4 regions of the Polycladomyces subterraneus genome follow, and region 2 is predicted to be linked to each of the others. Evidence: riboswitches for the same ligand, from Rfam matches in the RefSeq annotation. Region 2 holds a riboswitch; each other region holds the start of a gene.
The links. Region 2 has a riboswitch for S-adenosylmethionine ahead of NWF35_RS12820 (homocysteine synthase). Riboswitches for the same ligand answer to the same signal wherever they lie in the genome.

Region 1 (6,026 bases), on a different contig from region 2:
CATCGGTAGCGGGTAAGAATGATACCCAACGGTACCGCAACCAAGATGGCGATCAGCATCGCCACACCGGACAGATAAAGATGATCGACGAAAGCCACCCAGATGTCCGTTTTTCGACTAACGATCGTTTCCCACAGACTCATACTGTCACGCTCCCTTCCGATTGATGATGTGTCCAGTCGGCCAGTCCGCGCATCATGCTGCCGCGGGTGACGACGCCGATGAGCCGTTTCCCCTCCACTACGGGTACGGCGTTTTGCTTACCGTCCCGGAACACTTCGGCCACCTCGTTGACCGGGTTGTCGACTGCGAGGGTAGGGATCTCTGTCTCCATGATGTCTGCTACCGTGCAATCTTCCTGATCGTAGTGTTGATCCACCTTTTCAAGGGTAACGCTGCCCAGCAGTTGGCGCTGGCTGTCGATCACGAACAAGCTGTCCACTTTTTTCTCTTTCATGATGCGGAACGCTTCGGCCAATCCCCGTTTGGGTGAAACGGTAGCCGGAGACTGATGCATCAAGTCCTGTGCCGTCGGAACGACCGTACCGCTGGCATTCGTCAGTCGTTCCTCACCGATGAATCCGCGTACGAAGTCGTTGGCCGGTCGACGCAGGATGCGGTCGGGGATGTCCACTTGCACCAGCTTTCCTTCATTCATGATCGCGATCCGACTGGCGATCCGGATCGCTTCGTCCATGTCGTGAGTGACGAACACGATGGTTTTGCGGATCGACTCTTGCAGGTTCACCAATTCTTCCTGCAATTGTTCCCGACTGATCGGGTCGAGCGCGCTGAACGGCTCATCCATCAGGATGATGTCTGGCTCTCCCGCCAGTGCTCGGATGACGCCGACACGCTGTTGTTGCCCCCCGCTCAGCTCCGACGGGTACCGGTCCTTGTACGTGCTGGGGTCCAGACCGACCAAGTCCATCAACTCGTTTACCCGTTTCCGGTAACGCTCGGGATGCCATTTTTTCAGTTTGGGTACCAGGGCGATATTTTCCTCGATGGTCATGTGGGGAAACAGGCCGATCTCCTGAATCACGTACCCGATATTGCGCCTGAGTTCAACAGGGTCGATCAGGGAGATGTCTTGCCCGTCGATCGTGATCGTACCACTCGTCGGTTCGATCAAGCGGTTGATCATGCGCATGGTTGTCGTTTTTCCGCACCCGCTGGGGCCGATTAGGACGAGTAACTCCCCTTTTTGGATTTCCAGATTCAGATTGTCAATGGCAACCGTGCCATCTTTGTACCGCTTGCTTACATTTTCAAAACGAATCATATTTTTCCGCTCCTTTCCAATTTTCTCTCCTTTCCAAGCGATTCACACCCTCGTGCCCTCTTCAACGGGTGCCTAATCAGCGTGGAATCAAACCCTTGGATTTCAGAAAGTCCCGTGCTGCCTCCTGCGGTGTTTTCCGTTTACTGTTCACTTCGTCGTTCATTTTCATCATGTCGGGAATGGTGATTTTGCCGGCCAACCCGTTCAATGTTTTTTCCAGTCCCGGATTGGCGCGCAACACCGCTTGACGTACCACCGGCACCGCGTCGTAAGGCGGGAAATATTTCATATCGTCCTCTAGCGTCGCCAAGTGCAACTGCTTGATGCGCGGATCGGTGGTGAAGGCGGTGATCACATCGACATCCCCGTTATCAACGGCTTTGTACATCAGATCCTCATCCAGCGTCACCTTTTTACCAAAGGACAGGCCGTACATTTTCGCCATTCCGTCATACCCGTCTTTCCGCTCGAAAAAAGTGGCAGGTGCACCGAAGGATAGTCGGGGGGCCAACCGTTTCAGGTCGCTTACTTTGGTGACATGCAGTTGTTTCGCTTTGTCCGCTCGCATCGCCAAGGCATACGTGTTGTAAAAGCCCAACGGTTTCAGCCAGGTGGTGCCGAATTGGGTTTCGTATCCTTTTTTGGTCTGCTGGTAAATATACTGAGGAGTCATTCCCGGCTTGTAAGGTTTTTTGAGAATCGCCTGGTAACCCGTGCCGGTATACTCTACAATAGCGTCGATTTCCCCTTGCTTGAGGGCTTGGACCAAGATCGCTTCCGTGCCCAACCCTTCGCGCACTTGCACGTCCATATCCGTGTGGGCTTTCAAATATTCGCCCAAAATGTGGGCCAAGATCCACTGCTCGGTCCAGTCCTTGCCCGAGATGACGATTTTTCCGGGCTCGGCGGTCTTCCCGTCCTTGCAGGCGGTGAGACTGACCAACAGAATAAGACAAATGGATAACAGCCAACTTCTTTTCAGCATCCAATCCCCTCCATACATACTAACCTTTTAACACGTACCCGTTATCCGACGGGAGTAAACGGCTTTTTTTCCAACGTGATTGTAAATTTTTTTCAAACAAGCTAAAAGGTGCTTTTCAGAAGTCCCCATTTTTCTTGTTTTATGCGATAATAGAAAGCAAATCTGACAGTGGAACGGTTCAGATGGGAAGGAGAACTTTGATGGGGAAAAAGAACCGACAAAAGAAAAAGCAAAGCGTATCGTACCAGGCGAAAAGGAAGAAAAAGGACATGAAGATGTTGACAATGATCACGGTGGGGCTGGTTGTGCTCATCGTGGGCATCTTCGGCATTGCGTATCTGGCCGCCGATGGTCAAAAGGAGGAGATCAACGGGTTGGCACAGGGTCAACCCGTCCTGGGCGATCCGAAAGCACCAGTCACCTTGATCGAATTCGGAGATTTCAAGTGTCCGGTGTGCAAACGGTTTGAGGAAACCGTCTTTCCTTTGTTGAAAAAGGAATATATCGACACTGGCAAAGTCAAGATGGCATTTCTCAACATGCAGTTCATCGGGCCAGATTCGGTGACAGCCGGCATTGCCGGTGAGTCGATCTACCATCAAAAACCGCAGGCATTTTGGCAGTTTTATGACGCGGTCTACCGGAATCAACAGGACGAGTACACCATCTGGGCCACGCCTGAGTTTCTGGTGCAATTGGCCAAGCAGCAGGTTCCTGGCATCGACGTGAAACGTCTGGAACAGGACCTCCGCACCCGGAAATATGAGGCGGATGTACAGCAGGATATGAACAACGGAAAGAAACTGGGCATCAATTCGGTTCCGACCATCTACGTCAACGGGAAAAAAGTGGACAATCCGCTGGACTACAACCAATTGAAACAAGCGTTGGATGAAGCGCTTCAGGAATCGGGCAAGAAAGGATAATCCGGTATGATGGCGTGGATTCGGCAATACGGATTGTATTTCGCATGGGTGGTGTCATTGGTTGCGACGGGAGGCAGTTTGTATTTCAGCGAGATCGCGTTGTTTGAACCATGCAAGTTGTGCTGGTTTCAGCGGATCTTCATGTATCCGTTGACGGTACTGCTGGGAATCGCCAGCTATCGGAATGACCGGTGGATTATCCCGTACACGTTGCCACTCAGTGTGATCGGCGGTTCGATTTCGCTTTATCATTATTTGCTGCAAAAGGTACCGGCGATGAAATCGTTCTCTCCCTGCACGCGCGGGGTGCCCTGTACAGGCGACTACATCAACTGGTTCGGGTTTGTCACCATCCCCTTTTTGGCATTGACGGCGTTTATATTGATCACTTGGTTTCTAGTAGCGGCCCGGACGGCGGAATCGGACGAAGTTGATGAAACAGCCACGGAAAAGGATGCATAAACGGTATCGGATTCGGTTGTCCGTTTCTCCGGCAGTGCATGATGAAACGGGAGCGGAGGAGCGTACAAAAAAACGCACCGAGTAGTAAAACGAGCAGCAGATACTATGTTTGAAGAAAGGATGACAAGGAACCAGGACGAGGGTGTGTCTGGAGTAATTCCGTGAGGGGAGAAAGCAATGCGGACAATGTTGATCAGACACACCCAAGTCTGCTAATTCGCCAACTTGAAGGGTGGCCGTTTTCCAGGAGCACGCTTCACCTGAATCAAAGACCTGAAATCATTGACAGGTGCCCCGTTAATTTTGTATATTTATCTTCAAATCCTTTTCGTTTGTCAGTTCGGAAAAAATCACATAGTCCGATTAGCGGAACTCTTATCCAGAGCGGCGGAGGGACTGGCCCGATGAAGCCCGGCAACCTATTTGAAAGGATTGTCTTTCAAATGTGGTGCCAATTCCTGCAGAGGGTATCTCTGGGAGATGAGAGTTTGCGCGTTTACGACGCCAACCTTTCATCCGATCAGAGATGAAAGGTTTTTTATTTGATGGAAGGAAAGAGGATGATGGACATGGGTATTCAACCGTTGTCGGAACGGATGAAAGAAAAAATCCTGATTCTGGACGGCGCGATGGGAACGATGCTGCAAAATGCCCGTTTGACGGCGGAGGATTTTGGTGGCGAAGCGTATGAGGGATGTAACGAAATGCTCAACCTGACGCGACCCGACCTGATCCAATCCATTCATGAAGCCTATCTGGAAGCAGGAGCGGACATCGTGGAGACCAACACGTTCGGTGCCACGTCGGTGGTATTGGCCGAGTACGGACTGGAAAGTCGCGTGGAAGAGATCAACCGTGCAGCTGTGGCCTGTGCCCGCAAAGCCGTGGACAAATGGACGCGGGACGGTTCTCCCCGGTATGTGGCCGGGGCGATGGGACCGACAACCAAGACACTCTCGGTGACGGGCGGTATCACGTTCGACCAGCTGGTGGACGCGTATTACGAACAGGCACGTGCGCTGTTGTTGGGCGGCGTGGATGCGTTGCTGCTGGAGACATCCCAGGACACGCTGAATGTGAAAGCCGGCGGAATTGGGATCCGGCGGGCATTTGCGGAGTTGGGAACCGAAGTTCCCATCCTGATTTCCGGCACGATCGAACCGATGGGTACGATGTTGGCCGGGCAAAATGTGGAGGCCTTCTACGTGTCCATCTCCCATCTCCGTCCATTGTCTGTGGGGTTGAACTGCGCGACCGGGCCGGAATTTATGCGTGACCACTTGCGGACGCTGGCTTCTATGGCCGATTGTGGGGTGAGCTGTTATCCCAACGCCGGTTTGCCCGATGAGGAGGGACGGTATCACGAGACGCCGCAGGGACTGGCCGCCAAACTGGCTGCCTTTGCTGATGCAGGCTGGCTCAATATGGCGGGCGGATGTTGCGGTACGACACCGGATCACATCTGTGCGCTGGCGGAAGCACTCAAGGACAAACGCCCCCGCCCCGTACCGGAACGGCGTATCCCGGCGGTATCCGGAATCGAGACCGTTTATGTGGAGGCGGACAATCGACCGATTCTCGTCGGTGAGCGGACCAACGTGATCGGGTCGCGCAAATTCCGTACCTTGATCCAGGAAGGAGAGTATGAAGCCGCTGCGGAAATTGCCCGCAAACAAGTGAAAAACGGTGCCCAGGTGATCGACGTGTGTCTGGCAGATCCTGACCGGGACGAACTGGAGGATATGCGGCGGTTTTTGACCTACGCTGTCAAGGTGATCAAAGCGCCGCTGATGATCGACTCCACATCGCCCGAAGTGATGGAGGCGGCGTTAAAGTTTTCGCAGGGCAAAGCCATTCTCAACTCGATCAACTTGGAAGACGGGGAAGAGCGGTTTGAACGGGTGGTGCCTCTGATTCACCGCTATGGTGCGGCGGTTGTGGTGGGGACGATCGATGAACGGGGCATGGCCGTTGACCGCGAGCGCAAATGGGAGGTGGCCGAACGCTCCTATCGCTTGTTGACGGAAAAGTACGGCATTCCGGAAGAGGACATCATTTTCGACCCACTGGTTTTCCCTGTCGGGACAGGCGATGAAGCGTACATCGGATCGGCAAAGGAAACTGTGGAGGGCATTCGTCTCATCAAGGAACGTTTGCCGCGTTGCCAGACGATCCTGGGCATCTCCAACGTATCGTTCGGCTTGCCGCCGGCGGGACGGGAAGTGCTGAACGCCGTCTTTTTGTATCACTGTACCAAGGCGGGATTGGACTACGCCATCGTCAATACCGAAAAACTGGAGCGTTATGCGTCCATCCCGCAGGAAGAAGTCCGCTTGGCGGAGCGGTTGCTGTTTGAGACCAATCATGA
Region 2 (6,026 bases):
ACGTCAAGGGGGCGGTCAACCGCCCGGGTGTTTACAAGTTATCCAGCAGTTCGCGTGTGCAGGACGCGATGCTACATGCAGGCGGTGCGGCACCGTCAGCGGATGTGAATCGGGTTAACCTGGCTCAGCCGTTGGCTGACGGGATGGTGGTCTATATCCCGCGAAAAGGGGAACAGGGACCTCCTCCCGTGGCCGGTGCAACCGGGTCGGTCCCAGATGGCGGGACGCAGTCAGGCACCACGGCTAACGGTGGCAAAATTTCGCTCAACTCTGCCACAGCGGAACAGCTCGATCAGCTGGATGGAATTGGCCCGTCCAAAGCGGCGGCTATCATACGTTATCGTGAGGAGCATGGTCCTTTTCGCTCGGTGGACGAGCTGGCTAACGTTCCGGGGATCGGGGAGAAAACACTGAAAAAGTTTCGCGATCGGTTGACTGTGCCGTGATTTGAGCCATCATTTTAACTTAAACCCCCTCGTAGTCCGAGGGGGTTCTTATTTCATATATCAAACAGACATCACTTTCCGGATCTTGGCCAGTGCCCAATCCAGCTCCTCTTGGGTAATCGTGAGCGGCGGAGCGAAACGGATGGTGTTTTCGTGCGTCTCTTTGCACAACAACCCTTCTTCAGCCAGACGCTCGCAGTGCGGACGGGCCGGTTCAAACAATTCCATCCCGATGAAGAGGCCTTTGCCGCGGATTTCCTTGATGATCGGATTATGGATTTTTTTCAGCTCGGCCATGAAATATTCGCCCAATTCACGCGAGCGCTGAGGCAAGTTTTCTTCCACCAGCACATCCAGTGCAGCCACGGAGACAGCGCAGGCCAACGGGTTGCCGCCGAAGGTGGAACCGTGGGAGCCCGGTTCAAATACTCCCATCACTTCCTTATCACCGGCTACGGCGGAGATCGGCATCACGCCGCCGCCCAACGCTTTCCCCATCACATACAGATCCGGCCGAACATCTTCCCAGTCGCAGGCGAACAGTTGGCCGGTTCGCCCGAAGCCGGTTTGGATCTCGTCGGCGATGAACAGGACGTTGTGCTCTTTACATACTTGGTAAGCTTCACGCAAATATCCTTCCGGCGGCACGATAACGCCCGCTTCTCCTTGGATCGGCTCTACCAGGAAGGCGGCGGTGTTGGGCGTGATGGCTGCTTTCAGCGCTTCAACATCACCGTACGGAATGATTTTGAAGCCAGGGGTCAACGGGCCGAATCCGCGTTTGTACTCGTCGCTGGACGAGAGAGAGACCGCGGTGATGGTCCGTCCGTGGAAGTTGTTTTCACAGACGATGATTTCCGCTTGGTTTTCCGGCACTTTCTTCACGTCATAGGCCCAGCGCCGGGCTGCTTTGAGGGCGGTTTCCACCGCTTCGGCACCGGTATTCATCGGCAGGATCATCTCTTTGCCTGTCAATTGAGCCACTTTTTCGTAAAAAAGTCCCAGCTGATCATTGTGGAAAGCACGAGATGTCAAGGTAACTTTATCCGCTTGTTCTTTCAGCGCCGCGATCAGACGGGGATGGCGGTGTCCGTGATTCAATGCCGAATAGGCGCTCAGCATGTCCATGTACTTGTTGCCGTCGGCATCCTCCACCCAAACACCTTCCGCCTTGGAAATCACGATCGGCAGGGGATGGTAGTTCCTCGCGCCGTATTTTTCCGTCAATTCGATCAATGATTGGTTCCGTGACATGATGGCCTCCTTGATGATGCATCAATTTGATGTATGGACGCATATTCACACGTCCTGAGCCGAAAATGAGCAATCTATCACCATTGTAGATGGAATTTGGAATGGAATCAATGGCCGAACATTTCTTCAAAAAGCGGTTGACGGCAGCATGAGAGACCGGTATAATGAAAAACAAGTTTTCTGATTGTCGACACAATTGAATCGGATTTGGAATCTCTTATCGAGAGTGGTGGAGGGACTGGCCCGATGAAACCCGGCAACCCCGGTCTGTACGAACCGGAAGGTGCCAATTCCTGCGGAAACCGACGCCAACGGTTTCCGAGAGATAAGAGAGGAGAGCTGGCGTAACCAGAGCCTCTTCTCTTATCGGAGAAGAGGCTTTTTTATTCCACTGTTGTAGGCTGGTGTCACAAACGGGAAGGCGGCTTTAATGGGCGAGCGCCCTTGAGCGTGTGGTTGCAAGAGTGAGAGGGATCTAAATTCCTAATCATTCAATCTCTTCCGAAAGGATGATGGTGATGAGCGAATCGCAACAATACGGTCTGGAAACGTTGGCGGTCCACGGTGGCCAAGAGCCGGACCCGGTGACCAATGCCCGAGCGGTACCGATTTACCAGACCACTTCCTATGTATTCAACGATACGGAACATGCGGCTAATTTGTTTGCGTTGAAAGAATTCGGTAATATCTACACCCGCATCATGAACCCGACACAAGATGTGTTTGAAAAGCGGGTGGCTGCGCTGGAAGGGGGCGTCGGTGCGCTGGCGACGAGTTCTGGTCAGGCGGCAATCACCTACTCCATCCTAAACATCGCCAAAGCCGGGGACGAAATCGTCTCATCCAGCAGTTTGTATGGCGGCACATACAACCTGTTTCAACACACCTTGCCCAAGCTGGGGATCACCGTGCGGTTCGTCGATCCTTCTGATCCGGAAAATTTCAAAAAGGCGATCAATGAAAAGACACGGGCCGTCTTTGCGGAAATCATCGGCAATCCCAAAATGGATGTGCTGGATGTGGAAGCCGTGGCCAAAGTGGCCCATGATGCCGGTTTGCCGCTGATTGTGGACAACACGTTTGCCACGCCGTACTTGTGCCGGCCGATCGAGTTCGGGGCAGATATCGTGGTGCACTCAGCCACCAAATTCATTGGAGGACACGGCACCAGCATTGGTGGGGTGATTGTGGATTCGGGCAAATTCGATTGGACCAACGGCAAGTTCCCGGAATTGACCGAACCGGACCCGAGTTATCACGGGGTTTCCTACACCGAAGCGGTCGGGCCGCTGGCCTACATCATCAAGGCTCGGGTTCAACTGTTGCGGGACACCGGCGCTGCCATCTCTCCGTTCAATGCGTTTTTGTTCTTGCAGGGGTTGGAAACGTTGCATCTGCGAATGGAACGGCACAGCGAAAACGCGCTTCGGGTCGCCCGGTTCCTCCAGGAACACGAACTGGTGGAATGGGTAAGCCATCCGGGATTGGAAGGCCATCCGTCGTACGAAAAAGCGAAAAAATACCTGCCCAAAGGGCAAGGTGCCATTTTCACGTTCGGTATCAAGGGCGGTTTGGAAGCAGGCAAAAAACTCATCGAAAACTTGCGCCTCTTTTCTCACCTGGCCAACGTGGGTGACGCCAAATCCCTCGTGATCCATCCGGCCAGCACCACGCACCAGCAATTGACGGAGGAAGAACAGTTGGCCGCAGGTGTAACACCGGAACTGGTCCGCTTGTCCGTAGGGATTGAGTCGGTGGACGACTTGATCGCAGATCTGGATCAGGCATTGAAGAAAAGTCAACAAGTCATCACGGCCTGATACATCGGGACCATTCGAAACAAATGGTGATGAAGGCTGAAAGCCTGTCTCACAAGTAAATCCCGTCATGGATCGATCCTGGGGAAGGGTTGGCCTGACAATCGAGAGCTGGCTCATACGATGTTGTCGCTGGGATACAGAGAGACGGGACGGTGATTCGGGCGAAGCTCTGATGATGGGATGAAACAGGGGACGTGTTTTCCGGCCGGGACTATCGAGGAAAGCACGTCTCCATCTGTGTAAACGAAATGACCAAAAAAGACTTTCCGTACGGTTTTTGGAATAGGGGGCAATGGCATGCGGATTGAGACACAACTGGCCCAATTGGGTTCCAACAAAGAGACCAAAACCGGGGCGATCAGTTATCCGGTGTATTATTCGACAACCTATCGGCATGCGGGATTGGGAGAAAGCACGGGATACGATTACACTCGGACCGCCAACCCGACAAGGGCGGTGTTGGAAGAAGCGATCGCCCGACTGGAGGGTGGAACAGCTGGATTCGCCTGCAGCTCGGGGATGGCCGCCGTACAAACGGTCATGGGACTATTCGCACGAGGGGATCACTTGATTGTTTCGCTCGATTTGTATGGGGGGACGTACCGGCTGTTTGAATCGTTAATGACACGGTATGGTCTTTCTTTCAGTTATGTCGATTTCCGCCGTCTGGACGAAGTGAAAGCAGCCATCCGTCCGGAAACGCGCGCCTTTTTCGTTGAGACACCCACCAATCCCCTGTTGCAGGTAACCGATTTACATGCTGTCTGTGAAATCGCGCGATGTCATGGGTTGATTACGATTGTCGACAACACGTTTATGACGCCGTATTTTCAGCGTCCGATCGAGTGCGGGGCGGATATCGTCATTCACAGCGCAACCAAATATTTAGGCGGACACAATGATGTATTGGCTGGCCTGATTGTGACCAAGGGTGAAGATTTAAGTGAACAGATGGCGGGGCTGCACAACGCGATCGGCGCCGTGCTGGGACCGCAGGATTCATGGTTGTTGCTTCGCGGGATGAAGACGTTGGCACTCAGAATGGAGAAGCATCAGGAAAACGCTTATCAACTGGCCCATTTCCTACGTCAGCACCCACTGGTGGATGAAGTGTTCTATCCCGCATTGCAGTCGGAGACGTGGGAAATACAGACCAAACAAGCTGACGGGGGCGGCGGCATGCTGTCATTCCGTGTGAAATCACCCGCATTGGTGGGACCATTGCTCTCTTCATTGCGATTGATCGCGTTTGCGGAGAGTTTGGGGGGAGTGGAAACGCTTATCACGTATCCGCACACGCAAACACATGCTGACATCCCGGAAGAAACGCGGCGCAAAGTCGGGGTGTGCGATCGTCTGCTTCGGTTGTCGGTTGGGATCGAGAATGTGGATGATTTGATCGCTGATCTGGCACAGGCGCTGGATCAGGCGGAACGGGTATGGAAGGAGGAAAAACGGGATGAAGTTCGCGACCCGATTGCTCCACAACGGTAACGAAATTTGCCCCCGGACGGGGGCGGCCAGTATACCCATGTATCTCGCATCCACCTATCACCAGTATGATTTGGATCAACCGGGACAGTACGATTACGCGCGGTCGGGCAATCCGACGCGGGAAGCATTGGAACGGACCATCGCCGAGCTGGAGGGAGGATCCCACGGATTCGCGTTTTCGTCGGGGATGGCGGCTGTCTCCACCGTATTGCTGCTGTTTTCCAATGGGGATCATCTTGTGGCTTCTCAGGACTTGTACGGTGGCACTTATCGGGTAATGGCCGAAGTGATGCCCAGGTTGGGCATTACGGTTGACTTTGTCGACACGACCGATCTGAACCGGGTGGAGGCGGCGATTCGTCCCAACACCAAGGGGATTTACATCGAAACGCCTTCCAACCCCCTCCTGAAGGTGACGGATCTTGCCGGTACGGCAGAAATTGCCCGTCGACACGGTGCCATGCTGATTGTGGATAACACGTTTTTAAGCCCGGTCTATCAGAATCCATTGTTGTTGGGAGCAGACATCGTCATTCACAGTGCGACCAAATTCATTGGTGGACACAGTGACGTCGTGGCCGGTTTGGTGGCCGTGAAAGACCCGGACTTGGCGGAACGAATCGGTTTCCTGCAAAACGCGATCGGTGCGGTATTGGGTGTGCAGGATGCCTGGTTGGTCCTCAGGGGGATCAAAACGCTCAAAACCCGGATGGACGCTGCCACCCGTTCCGCGGAAACGATTGCTCAGGCGTTGGCGAATCACCCTGAAGTACATCGGGTGTATTACACAGGACTTCCCTCACACCCTGGCCATCGTTTGCAATGTCAACAATCCAGCGGACATGGTGCGGTCCTGTCGTTCGACGTCGGATCCGGTGAACGGGCGCGGGAAGTGCTGAGTCGCGTACGTCTGCCCATTGTGGCGGTCAGCCTGGGTGCGGTGGAAAGCATCCTCTCCTATCCGGCCAAGATGTCCCATGCTGCCATGCCCCAACATGTACGGGAGCAACAT
Region 3 (6,026 bases), on a different contig from region 2:
GGCCAAAACATGTTGTCAGCAGTCTCACGGCCCATTTGGACCACCAACCTGTTTCATCATTGTAAAAGATTGATCAATTTTTCGCGAGATATTGATAAGAAAGGAGACGGATTGGGTCGTTTTTGTCATAATGATAGAGGAGTGGGATTGAGGAGGGCGCCAAATGGAACGTGTATTGCTACTGTCGATGGGATTTGGTGCCGGGCACAACTCGGCGGCACAAGCATTGTTACATGTGATGGAACAGCGAAACGCACGAGTGATGTACGTTGATTTGTTGGACTGGATACCGACGAAGGCACATCCTCTCCTCCAAACCGGGTATCACCGTATGTTGAACCGGTTTCCGTCAGTGTATCACTATCTGTATGATTGGACACATCAGTCCCGTTGGTTTCGTTATGTTTCCGGGGAAGCGATCAAGCGGGCGGGGTGGATGATCCGGCGCCAATTAGTACGGCGACTATCTCAATTCCGTCCAACAAAGGTGGTAGCGACTCATCCGTTCGCATTGATGTGGTTGTCTTCCCACTGGCGTCGCATCCCTTCATTCTGCGTGGTAACCGATTATGAAATTCATCCCATTTGGCTGTCGGGCGCACCTGATGTGTTGTGCACGGCCAGCGGAATTTCTGTTCCTCCACAGGCGCAACGCCGTTTGTGGCAATCTGCCACCAGGATTGTCGAGACAGGTATTCCCGTGAAAAGGGAATTTCTCCAAAACGTGTCGAAGCAGGAAGCGCGACGTTTGTTGGGATTGAGTCCGGAACGTCCGGTAGTATTGGTGATGGGCGGCGGGGAAGGGATGGGGCCCGTCCGCGAAACCGTACGGGAATTGGAGAAAGCAGGCCCCATTTGTCAAGTCGTGGTGCTGACAGGGAAAAATGAAGCCCTGATGTATGAGCTGACCCGTCATTCTCTGCCACCCCACATTCGCGTAGAGGGATTCCAACCCGATGTCCCCTTGTTCATGGATGCTGCAGACCTGTTGATCACCAAGCCGGGTGGACTCACCATAACGGAAGCGATGGTCAAACGTTTACCCCTGTTACTGTTGAACGCATTGCCGGGGCAGGAAGAGGCGAACCGGAGATACCTATTGCGCCATCGAGTGGCGGAAACGGTTCAGTTCGGTCGATTGACACAACAGATGAAGCGTTGGTTGGAGTCACCGGCCCGTCGGGAACACATTGCCCGAGTCATGTCGAATCTGGCATCCGGAAATGCGGCTGATCGAATCGCTGATGAAGTTTTGCAACCGGCACGTCACCGGGTGTTGCGATGATCTTCCCGCAAAAAGGCTTGCAAGCACCTGCTTTTGATGCATATGCTGGGAGGAGAGGAGTGGTTGGATGCGTTTGGTAACCTATGTGATCAAAGAAGACGTGTTGAACATCCGGGCGGAAGAGCATGGCGATGCCCGGATCGGTTGGGTGCAGGATGGGTATGTTTGGGATATCGGTTTTGCACAGGAATGGGCCATGTTGGAAAAGGGAATGCCGTTTCCCCGTGCGATCCCGACAGATATGGTTGCGTTCCTGGAAACAGGGGCGGATGGCCTTTCATTGTTGCGTCAGGTGATCGATGCTTGCCGGGGTACACATCCTGATCAAGTGAAAGTGGAGGGTGAACCGGTGGCATTGTCGCTTGCGGAAGTCCGTTTGCTTCCGCCGGTGCCCAGACCGCCCAGCTTTCGTGATTTCTACGCGTTTGAACAGCATGTCAAAACGGCGCGGGCACGACGCGGCCTCGATATGATTTCTGAATGGTATTATTTTCCTGTTTTTTATTTTTCCAATCATCAGACTATAGTGGGACATGAGCAACCAGTATACCGCCCGAAAAACACCCAATGTTTGGATTATGAGTTGGAAGTGGCATGTATCATCGGGAAAAAGGGACGCAATATCCCCCGAGACTCAGCAAGGGAATATATCGCGGGATTGTGCATTCTCAACGATTGGAGCGCACGGGATGTTCAGCTTGAGGAAATGAAAGTGGGTTTGGGACCGGCCAAAGGGAAAGATTTTGCCACTTCGTTGGGACCGTGGTTGGTCACCTTGGATGAGCTGGAAGACCGAAGAACCGGTGATCATTGGGATTTGGCGATGACTGCCCGGGTCAACGGGGTTGAATTGTCCCGCGGCAATCTCCGGGATTTGCACTTTTCCTTTGCGGAAATGATCGAGCGAGCTTCTCAGGATGTTTTTTTGTATCCTGGAGACGTAATCGGGTCCGGCACAGTCGGAACCGGGTGTATTTTGGAGCTGGGTACAGAGGTGCATCGTTGGTTGGAACCGGATGATGTGATAGAGCTGGAAGTGGAGCGCTTGGGCGTTCTTCGCAACCGCATCGTGGCGCGGCATGATTGATGTCCGGTTTCCCGTGGAACCGGACATTTTTCTACTGGGAACGGACAAATTTCGCCGTAATGACGATGTCTGTTCGATATTGTTCAAAAAAAAGGGTTTGACAAACGTATTTTTTTTGTTGGATAATAGTGACTAATTAAATAGGGATCAACCACTGACTCGTTATCGAGAGAGGCGGAGGGACTGGCCCGATGAAGCCCGGCAACCATGTTCGGCCCCTGCGTTGTAGGCAGGGTACGGGCATAAGGTGCCAATTCCTGCAGTACCTTCGGGTGCTGAGAGATAAGGAGCAGGGTGGCGTGGATACATGTCCCCTCTTCTTATCTTTGGAAGAGGGTTTTGAATTTTTAAAGGGGGGAGCAGGCGATGAAGCGTGTCGATGTTGCGTTGTTGGGACTGGGAACGGTGGGAACGGGAACATACAAAATGCTCCAGTCCAATCAGGACGTGATTGCACGCAAAACGGGCACGCTGTTTGAAGTCCGCCGCATTCTGGTGCGGGATTTAACCAAGAAACGAAAGGTGGAAGGCGTGAAACATCTCCTGACCACCCGCTTTGAGGATGTATTGGAAGCGGGGGTGCAGGTGGTGATTGAAGCGATGGGCGGAATTGAACCCACGCTCACCTATGTGGTGAAAGCGATCGAAGCGGGATGTCACGTTGTGACCGCCAATAAGGAGCTAATCGCCAAACACGGGGTGGAGCTGGAGCAGCTGGCGCGTGAAAAGGGCGTTCAATTGTTGTATGAAGCCAGTGTGGGCGGCGGCATCCCCGTTTTGGGTACCTTGCAGCATTTGTTGAAAGCGAACCGCATTCATAAGGTTTCCGGGATTGTCAACGGTACCTGTAATTATATTTTGACGCAAATGACTGAACATGGACGTTCGTTTGACTCTGTTCTTGCGGAGGCGCAGGAAAAAGGATACGCTGAAGCCGATCCGACTGCAGACGTCGAAGGCTTCGATTCGGCTCACAAACTGGCGATTCTCTGCCGGTTGGCTTTCGGGGTGGATGTGGCGGTGGATGACATCCCGCGGAAAGGGATCACGGACATCACGGTCGCCGAATTGGAGATTGCCCGTCGACTGGGATATTCGATCAAATTGCTCGCCCAAGCTGAACAATACGGTGAAGAAGGACCGGTAGCATTGCAAGTAGCGCCCACCCTGGTGCCGCTTTCCCATCCGCTTTCCGGGGTTCGCGGCGTTTACAACGCCATCCATGTGGAAGGCGATGTTGTGCAAGATGTGACACTGGTGGGTCAAGGTGCGGGTGAACAACCCACCGGCAGTGCGGTGGTGGAAGATTTGTGTAATGTGTACCGACTGCCTGCTTTGCGCGCTGCCTCCCTTCGTCGACCGATGATTTTGCCGGCGGGTGAAGAAAGCGGTGTCCAGTTCCTCCTGATCGAGACGGAGGAAGTATTGGCTGCCGACACGGCGGACAAGTGGAAATCGGAGCTCGTCGATACAGGCATCCAAGTGCTGGATGCAGTCATTTATCCGGATCATGGACGGAGCCATGCCGCTTTCCTCGTTCGCAACTGGGAGCCGCGGCTGGCTTCAGTTCTACCGGCGGAATGGGAAGTGTCCGTCAAACGGATCATTACCCGCCCGGTGTTGGCGGCCTCTGTGGCGCAAGAAGAAAAAGAAGTGGTGAGTGCGGGTTCCGTCAACTGATGTGGAGTGAAGACGCTTTTGGGAGCGGGTCCGATGTTTTAGTCTATAACGTGTCTTGTCATTCCGTAAGGAAGCAATGTTTTTCCAGGCGAGCGAAGACCTAAGCCCTGACTGAGCGAAGACTCGGGAAGCGCAAGATTGAAATTGCGGGCAATTTCCTCAAAGCAAAGCGTACTTTGCCCACGTCCTGCGCTGACCTGGGCGGAGCGGAGATGGGGGATCGGAGCTCGTGAAATTTGACATCAACCTGACCGCCTTCCTGCGTTTTGCGGGAAGGCGGTTTTTGGTGTCCGGGAAATTCGGGTACAATGAGGGGGATATCGTCCGATCTCGGGTAGGAAGGTATGAATGATGAAAAAGAACGAAACGATGATTCGCCTGAAAAAGGGGGAAACCATCCAGCTCCCGATCCGTCGTTTGGGCATCAACGGGGAGGGAGTCGGATTTTATCAAAAACAAGTGGTGTTCGTCGACGGGGCCATTCCGGGTGAGGTAGTGGTGGCCCGTGTGGAAAGCGTGGAACGACGGTTTGCCAAAGCCCGTCTGCTTCGGATTCTGAAGCGATCTCCTCACCGGATTCAACCGCCGTGTCCGGTTTATGCCGATTGCGGGGGGTGCCAACTACAGCATATCGATTATCCGATGCAGTTGAAGCTGAAAAAGGAATTGGTGGAAGAAGCGTTTGCCCGTTACACTTCCTTGCGGAAATTGCCGATCGAAGAGATGGTGGGGATGGACGAACCGTGGCGATACCGCAACAAGGCCCAACTGCCTGTGCAATTACGGGGGCAAAAGGTGTTGATGGGCATGTATTCGGCCCGTTCCCATCGGTTGGTCGACATGAGGGAGTGCGGGGTACAGCATCCCGAGACCAACCGCATTCTGGAAACAGCGCGCAAAACGGTGGAGGAGCTTGGCATTCCCATCTACGATGAAAAGAAACATACGGGTGTGTTGCGCCATTTGGTGGTCCGCTTTGGGTTTCAGACGGAAGAAGCCCAATTGGTGCTGGTGTGCCGTACCGACGAATTGCCGCGAGAACGAGAGCTGGTGATGCGTCTGGTTCGTCGCTTGCCGCAGGTGAAAAGCATCGTGCTCAACGTCAACCCGAAACGCACCTCTCTTGTCTTTGGTGAGAAAACGCGCATTTTGTGGGGCAAGGAAACAGTGGATGAGCGACTGAATGAAAAAGTGTACGCGTTATCGGCTACGGCGTTTTTCCAGCTCAACCCGATCCAGACCGTGAAATTGTACGACTTGGTGAAGGAAGCCGCCGCGCTGACGGGGAAAGAAACCGTCATCGACGCCTATTGCGGGGTAGGGACCATCGGTTTGTGGTTGGCGGATCGTGCCGCCCGCATCATCGGGATGGACACAATCCCTTCAGCGGTTGAGGATGCCCGACGTAACGCGAAACGGAACGGGATCGGCCACGCCGAGTATCATGTCGGTCGAGCGGAAGATTTGTTGCCCCGGTGGGTCAAAGCGGGGTTACGGCCCGATGTGGTTGTGGTCGACCCACCGCGGACTGGTCTAGGTCAGCCGTTGATCGATATGCTAAGGGAAGTGCACGTGCCGCGGCTGGTGTACGTGTCCTGTAATCCGTCCACTCTGGCCAAAGATTGTGAGCAATTGCTGCAAGGGGGGTACGAGCTGAAACGGTTGGTTCCGGTTGATATGTTCCCCCAAACCGCCCATGTGGAAACGGTGTGTACCCTGTCTGGCTCCAAAAAAAAGTGATCCGTAGTAAAACATTCAAATTTGGAAATGGTGAAAAGTGATCGCTGTCGCCCGTCCAAGCGACTCCGGAACGTATTTGCGAGGGTAGGCAAGCGGCCCGCATTTGGATGTGACTTTCCAATACGGGTCGCTTGTCCACTTTTTATCGTTTTCTTACCGAATCTCCAGCTTCTCCGTCAATCGGGTGTCTTTATCCTGTTTCAACCGGATATATGCGGTGCCTTTCGCCCCCGG
Region 4 (6,026 bases), on a different contig from region 2:
CGCAGTCGTGGCCAGCAAAAAGGCCATAAACATTGACCCACTTCCCACGGATGTGAGGCCGACCAGAAAACCGCCCACCAAGCCCAATACGCCCAGCGGCATCTGCCACAATGAGCGGAACGTTCGGTTCTGGCGACGCTTTTGTATCAATCGCCAGCCCATCAACAGTGCCACCAGGATAAACGTGATGCCCAACAAATGACCCAATACATCCTCCACGGACAGAGAGAAGTGATCCAGTACACGGATGGCGAGAACCCCTATGATTCCACCTGGGACACTGCCTTTCATCAACTGAAACACTATCTGCTTGTTCCACGTACGTTGTCGGATGTGCTGCAATGTTCCGACTGCCTTGGTTACGGCGGAATAAACCAAATCGGTTCCTACCGCCATCGTGGGAGAAAAGCCGTACAACAAAATGAGGAGCGGGGTCATGAGCAACCCCCCGCCCATCCCTGTCAGCCCCACCAACGTGCCCACCAAAAAACCCGTGAAGATAATACCGATCTCCAACATTTTACTTATGCAATCCGCACTCCGTTTTCATAAATCCCGCCCAGCGACCAGCTCGCGGATCTTCTCCCGGTTTGACCGGCCGGGTGCACGGTTCGCAGCCGATGCTGGGGTATTGGCGATCATGAAGCGGATTGTATGGCACCTCGTTTTCTTTGATGTATGACCACACTTGCTCGGAAGACCAAAATACCAACGGATTAATCTTGACCAATTGGAACTTGGCGTCCCATTCCACCACTTCGGCATTGGCACGGGTGGGTGACTGCTCCCGTCGGATACCGGTAATCCACGCACGGTAGGAGTTCAACTGCTTTTCAAGCGGTGCCACTTTCCGAAGGTAACAACACTGGTTGGGATCGCGTGCCCACAACTGATCCCCCCATTCCCGCGCCTGTTGTTCCAGCGTTAGATCTGTGGCAACACGGATGAAATCCTTTTGATACTTCTCCGCCAGACGATCCCGGGTTTCGTAAGTTTCCCGGAACAAGAGACTGGTGTCCAAGTAGAAAATATCCACATCGGGGTTTACTTTGACCAACATGTCCACGAGCGCCACGTCTTCATAACCGAAGCTGCACGCCAACGTCAAATCCGACGGGCCGAACTGCTGAACGGCCCATGCCAGAATGTCTGAAGGATGAGAATTCCGTAATTCCTCCGCCGCCGCTTTGCACGCTTCCGGTGACCACACTTTTTCTTCCGTCTGTACTGTTTGATTGCCCATTGATGTTCCCTCCTGCACAATGCATATTCAATCGGGGCGCAATTGGTCACACATCAGACGAATTTTCCGGTTCAATTCCGCTGACCACATAGCCGCTTCCCGATTTTACCCGGCGCTTTTCCTCCAACGCCCATTCCGCAACTTTTGGCGGAACGAGAAAATTCCGTTCCCATTCCTTTTCGGCAGCACTAAAGGCCGTTTCGTCGTCTTCTGCCAACACGACGATCGTATGAGTTTCCCCATCTTCCGTCACAACCGACAACCGGTATAGAAACAGGGAGGGATCCAAACTGTCATTCCGCTGCTTTGTCTTACGCACACTCATTTCGTTCCCGCCTTCGCCAGCGCTTCGTCCAGTCGCTCCTGGAAGGCGGCCACCCCTACGCGATCCACAAAATCGGCAAACGATTCACCGGGTTGCCGTTCATTTTTGTAAAACAGTACCAACGATTCCAACACGCGCGGAACATCATTTGCTTCCACCCGACCCTTGAGCTGGGTGTTGAAGCGGCCTTTCCCGTTCAGATGTCCGCCAACCGACACGGTGTATGCCTCTACCATACCTGCTGGCGTTTTCAATTTGCCGCCCAACAGCCCGATGTCGGCAATTTGTTGCTGTCCGCAGGAATTGGGGCAACCATTCACATGCAAACGGATCGGCACATCCAGGTCGATACGGGAGTCCAGATATTGCACGGTCCGGTACATCAACTGTTTGGTTTCGGTCAGCGCCAAGTTGCAGAATTCTTTACCGGTGCAGGAAATGGCATGTCCTACAAATGTTTTCGGGTAGGGTGTCAGCCGTTCCAACAATGGTTCTTTCAACAGATCGTCCACCCGCTCCCGCGGTACGTCGGGAATGATGACGTTTTGGGTGTTCACCGTGCGCACGGAGCCAGAGCCGTATTGATCGGCAAGATCGGCCAGTTGGAAAAACTCTTCCGCGGACGTCCGGCCAACAGGAATATTGAGCCCCACGTAGCACAGCCCTTCTTGTTTTTGCGGATGTACACCCGTGAAGTACCCACCGTTCCACTCCTTCAGCTGATCTTCCCCGCGCGACGGATAGGGACCGATCAGTTCAGTCAATACCTCCAAAAACTTCTCCGGTCCCCAATCGGCGACCAAGAATTTCAGACGAGCACGGTGCCGCTTTTCACGATAACCGTAATCCCGGAACACTTTGGTGATACCGACTGCCACATCCACCACCTGTTCCGGGCGAACAAAGATATCCAACTGCTGAGCCAGATGCGGTCGGTTGGACAATCCGCCGCCCACCCACACGTGGAATCCGACTACCCTTTCTCCGTCAATCTCCTTGATCGCGGGAGTAAAGGCGACATCGTTGATTTGTGCGTGCCCCGCATTGTGAATGTTGGCGGAGACAGAGATTTTGTATTTACGGGGCAAATTGGAAAATTCTTTGTTCAGCAAGAACGTCTTTTCCAGTTCGGCTACGATCGGACGCGTATCGATCAACTCATACGGATCGATTCCTGCCAACGGATTGCCGACAATATTGCGCGGACAGTCGCCGCATGCCTCGTACGAGTACAAACCCACTTCCTTCAACCGCCGGAAAATGTCCGGGATATTCTCGATTCGAAGCCAGTGATACTGCACCGCCTGCCGTGTGGTCACGTCGATGAGACCCCGGCCGTAATCGCGAGCCACTTCGGCCAACACACGCACCTGCCGGGAATTCAATATCCCCGTCGGAATCCGCACCCGCATCATGAAATAACCGTCAGATTTGGGCCGTTGCAAGTACAATCCCGCCCATTTGAAACGGGCGAATTCCTCCTCCGGGATCGACTCAAACCCGGTTTGGGCGTATTTCTCGATATCGGGAATAACATCCAGACCGTCTTTCTCCAATTTCAACTTCTCCACTTCGTTCAGACGGTCAACATCTTTCGCCCATTTCCACTGTTGCTGTCGCGCCATGATCGCTCCCCCTTTGATGTAAAAAACCCCTTTTCCCGGCGGGAGAAAAGGGGCGGTTTGTCTCGATAACGCCTTTTTCTCCCCATCTTCGAGAACGCGCGGTTCTCTCCGGAATTGGCACCGGGTTCCGCCCATGAGGGTCGAAACTGGTTGCCGAGGCTTCATAGGGCCGAGTCCCTCCACCTCTCTGGATGGGTAAGCAGGAATATTATTAAAACCGAGTTAACCACTCAGATTAGTAAACTAAGGCGATTTGTTGTCATGATACTCCGATTCGCCGTTATTGTCAACCCGTTTTCAAAAATATTTTTTTAGTGGCAAACAGACTACCTGTGAGAAAACTCCGAGCGTACGGAAGGTGGGCACTGCATTTTATCGCTTTTTGATACAATAGGAGAGGATCTACTACAATGACGTCAAGGCAGTACACACGATATGGATCAAGACACGACCTCAAAAGGAGGAGATGAAAATTGGAACTCTTGGTCTATCTGGCGGGACAAATTCATGACGACTGGCGCGAACAACTGCGAAAAAAAGCGGAAGAGCGCGGCTTGCCGATTATCTTTAAAGGGCCGCAGGAAGATCACGACCGCTCGGACGCGATCGGCGAACTCATCAAAGGGAAACAGCCCAACGCAGTGTATCGGGATCATGCCGCATCCGAACTGAACAACCTGCGGACGCGGATCTGGATGCAAAAAGCGGATGTGGTCATCGCGCTGTTTGGTGAGAAATACCGGCAATGGAACACAGCGATGGACGCTGCCATGGCCATCCAGATGGGAAAACCGCTCATTTTGGTTCGCCCCGAAAGCTTGCATCATCCGTTGAAAGAACTGTCCCAACGGGCGCAAGTGACCGTGGAAACGGTGGACCAAGCACTGGACGCACTGGCTTACGTTTTAGAGTGAACTGCAAAAAAAAATCCGTTTCCCCTGGCAGTACCGGAAAACGGACTCCGCATCATCAAAGTCGGCCCACCTGATCGGGCCGCCTTTTTTTGCCTATTCACCGGCCAAAGTGGCGGGCCGATCGTCAAACACCACATAATCGATATTGATGTTGAGAAACATGTGATCCTTACCGGTTTGCCTGTCGCGGACCACGATAAAATCCCGGCCGACGCCACGCAGAGTGCCAGTGAATTGCTTCGCATTCCATTGGGTATTGTTTTCAAAAGTTAGATATACCGTCACCGTTTTCCCGATGTTTCGGCTGAGCAGGTCTTCCGAATACACACGTTGTCTTTGCTGTGATACCGATGCGTCATCCCATCCTTGAACCGACAGGGAACCGTTTCCGTATGGATTGTAATAAGGCCAATACACCGCTTTTCCTCCTTCCTCAGTATACATCCGGACACGACGCGGGTTGGGGGATGTAAAAGCAATGGCTTTTGTACCGACCGCTATGGGTCTGGTTGAACCATTGCGGGGGACATGGACCGACCGGTTTGAAAAACCACAGCGCATAGGAAGCCGGATCGTATCGCTCGCCCCGGATAACCCTGCGGGCCAGACGAATGTCTCGATCTCTGGCCGCTTGATAAAAGTACGGCCGCTGCACGGCTTCAAAGCCTCCGGGCGATTGGAACACCATCGCCTTGATCGACCGGAGACCCTCAAAATCCAGACAATCGCCAATTACCCGGTTGACGCCGACATTGCCGACCAACATCATGGCCATCTTGCCGTCCCCTTCCGCCTCCGCCCGCATCAGACGCGCCAACAATTTCACTTCTTCACTATTGGCTCGAACCGGCATGCAATCACCTCGCGGTTATTCTATGTGAAAGCGAAGGTGAAAAGAACGATTCAAGTTGTTGACAAAGTCTGCGTGTTCCGATTTCCCGTCTCCGCTCCGTAGCGACGGCTTGAGTCGCTCAACGGGAAATACGGAGCTCCTCCAACAAAGGGTGACCGTTTACCCACGAGCCACCTTTGAGCTTGCCGAAAGAGGAGTGAGAGGGAAAATAGCTCACCCAACATCACGATGGTAGGCCACTTTTTTTCAGCAGTCTCACGCTTCGCCGTCATACATCCTTATTCCCCTGGTATGCCACCTTTCCGTTTACCACAGTCATAATCACCCGCGCCTGCAGGATTTCGTCCGGTTCCGTATCCGAAAGTGTACGGTCCAACACAGTGAAGTCAGCCCACTTCCCCGGTGTGATCGAACCCCGTTCCATTTCCTTTCCTTCGGCATAAGCGCTTCCTGCCGTCCACAAACGCAATGCTTCCTTGACGGTGAGTCTTTGTTCGGGACCATATCCCGGGTGGGGAAACTCCTCCGGATGCCGACGGGTGACTGCGGCATGGATTCCCAGTAACGGATTCAAGGGTTCGATCGGTGCATCGCTCCCACCGGCGCACACAACACCCGCGTCGAGCAATGATTTCCACGCATAAGCATACGGGAGACGTTCCGTTCCCAGACGGTCCTGCACCCAGGGAAAATCGCTGGCCACAAACCGCGGTTGGATGTCCGCGACGAATGATAATTCACTCATCCGTGCCAACAAATCAGGACGAAGCACCTGGACATGGATCAACCGGTCCCGATATCGCGTTTCCTTTGGCGAGGGATGACGCTCCCAAGTGTTGATCACTTGTTCGGCGGCCCGGTCTCCGATCGCATGGATGGCGACAGGAAAGCCGGCTTCGCGTGCCCTGCTCACCCATCCTGCCAATTCGTCATCCGAGTGAACCGGTTCGCCTGCAGTCTCCGGCGCATCCGCATAAGGCTCCGACAACCAGGCGGTTCGTGCCCCGATCGCACCATCTGCAAAGATCTTAACCGCGCCCACATCAGTCCATTCATCCCCCGTCCC

Region 1: linked by a shared signal. The riboswitch ahead of metH (methionine synthase) and the one ahead of NWF35_RS12820 (homocysteine synthase) in region 2 are both predicted to bind S-adenosylmethionine.
Region 3: linked by a shared signal. The riboswitch ahead of NWF35_RS07445 (homoserine dehydrogenase) and the one ahead of NWF35_RS12820 (homocysteine synthase) in region 2 are both predicted to bind S-adenosylmethionine.
Region 4: linked by a shared signal. The riboswitch ahead of NWF35_RS07500 (nitrite/sulfite reductase) and the one ahead of NWF35_RS12820 (homocysteine synthase) in region 2 are both predicted to bind S-adenosylmethionine.

The regions. Positions count from the first base shown of each region.
Region 1 is NZ_JANRHH010000037.1:44,827-50,852, reverse strand. It holds gene NWF35_RS10330 (ABC transporter permease) at 1-143, opposite strand, end outside; gene NWF35_RS10325 (ABC transporter ATP-binding protein) at 140-1,285, opposite strand; gene NWF35_RS10320 (ABC transporter substrate-binding protein) at 1,362-2,270, opposite strand; gene NWF35_RS10315 (DsbA family protein) at 2,540-3,196, shown strand; gene NWF35_RS10310 (disulfide oxidoreductase) at 3,206-3,658, shown strand; SAM riboswitch class I at 4,031-4,145, shown strand; gene metH (methionine synthase) at 4,228-6,026, shown strand, end outside.
Region 2 is NZ_JANRHH010000047.1:10,400-16,425, forward strand. It holds gene NWF35_RS12810 (helix-hairpin-helix domain-containing protein) at 1-446, shown strand, start outside; gene NWF35_RS12815 (ornithine--oxo-acid transaminase) at 507-1,700, opposite strand; SAM riboswitch class I at 1,915-2,032, shown strand; gene NWF35_RS12820 (homocysteine synthase) at 2,219-3,520, shown strand; gene NWF35_RS12825 (aminotransferase class I/II-fold pyridoxal phosphate-dependent enzyme) at 3,818-5,014, shown strand; gene NWF35_RS12830 (trans-sulfuration enzyme family protein) at 4,980-6,026, shown strand, end outside.
Region 3 is NZ_JANRHH010000031.1:80,569-86,594, forward strand. It holds gene NWF35_RS07435 (MGDG synthase family glycosyltransferase) at 164-1,285, shown strand; gene NWF35_RS07440 (fumarylacetoacetate hydrolase family protein) at 1,482-2,372, shown strand; SAM riboswitch class I at 2,532-2,661, shown strand; gene NWF35_RS07445 (homoserine dehydrogenase) at 2,739-4,052, shown strand; gene rlmD (23S rRNA (uracil(1939)-C(5))-methyltransferase RlmD) at 4,404-5,792, shown strand; gene NWF35_RS07455 (DNA-binding protein) at 5,946-6,026, opposite strand, start outside.
Region 4 is NZ_JANRHH010000031.1:93,781-99,806, reverse strand. It holds gene NWF35_RS07515 (sulfite exporter TauE/SafE family protein) at 1-519, opposite strand, end outside; gene NWF35_RS07510 (phosphoadenylyl-sulfate reductase) at 521-1,243, opposite strand; gene NWF35_RS07505 (DUF3906 family protein) at 1,290-1,568, opposite strand; gene NWF35_RS07500 (nitrite/sulfite reductase) at 1,565-3,193, opposite strand; SAM riboswitch class I at 3,273-3,391, opposite strand; gene NWF35_RS07495 (YtoQ family protein) at 3,667-4,107, shown strand; gene NWF35_RS07490 (spore coat protein GerQ) at 4,201-4,524, opposite strand; gene NWF35_RS07485 (cell wall hydrolase) at 4,541-4,960, opposite strand; gene NWF35_RS07480 (amidohydrolase) at 5,229-6,026, opposite strand, start outside.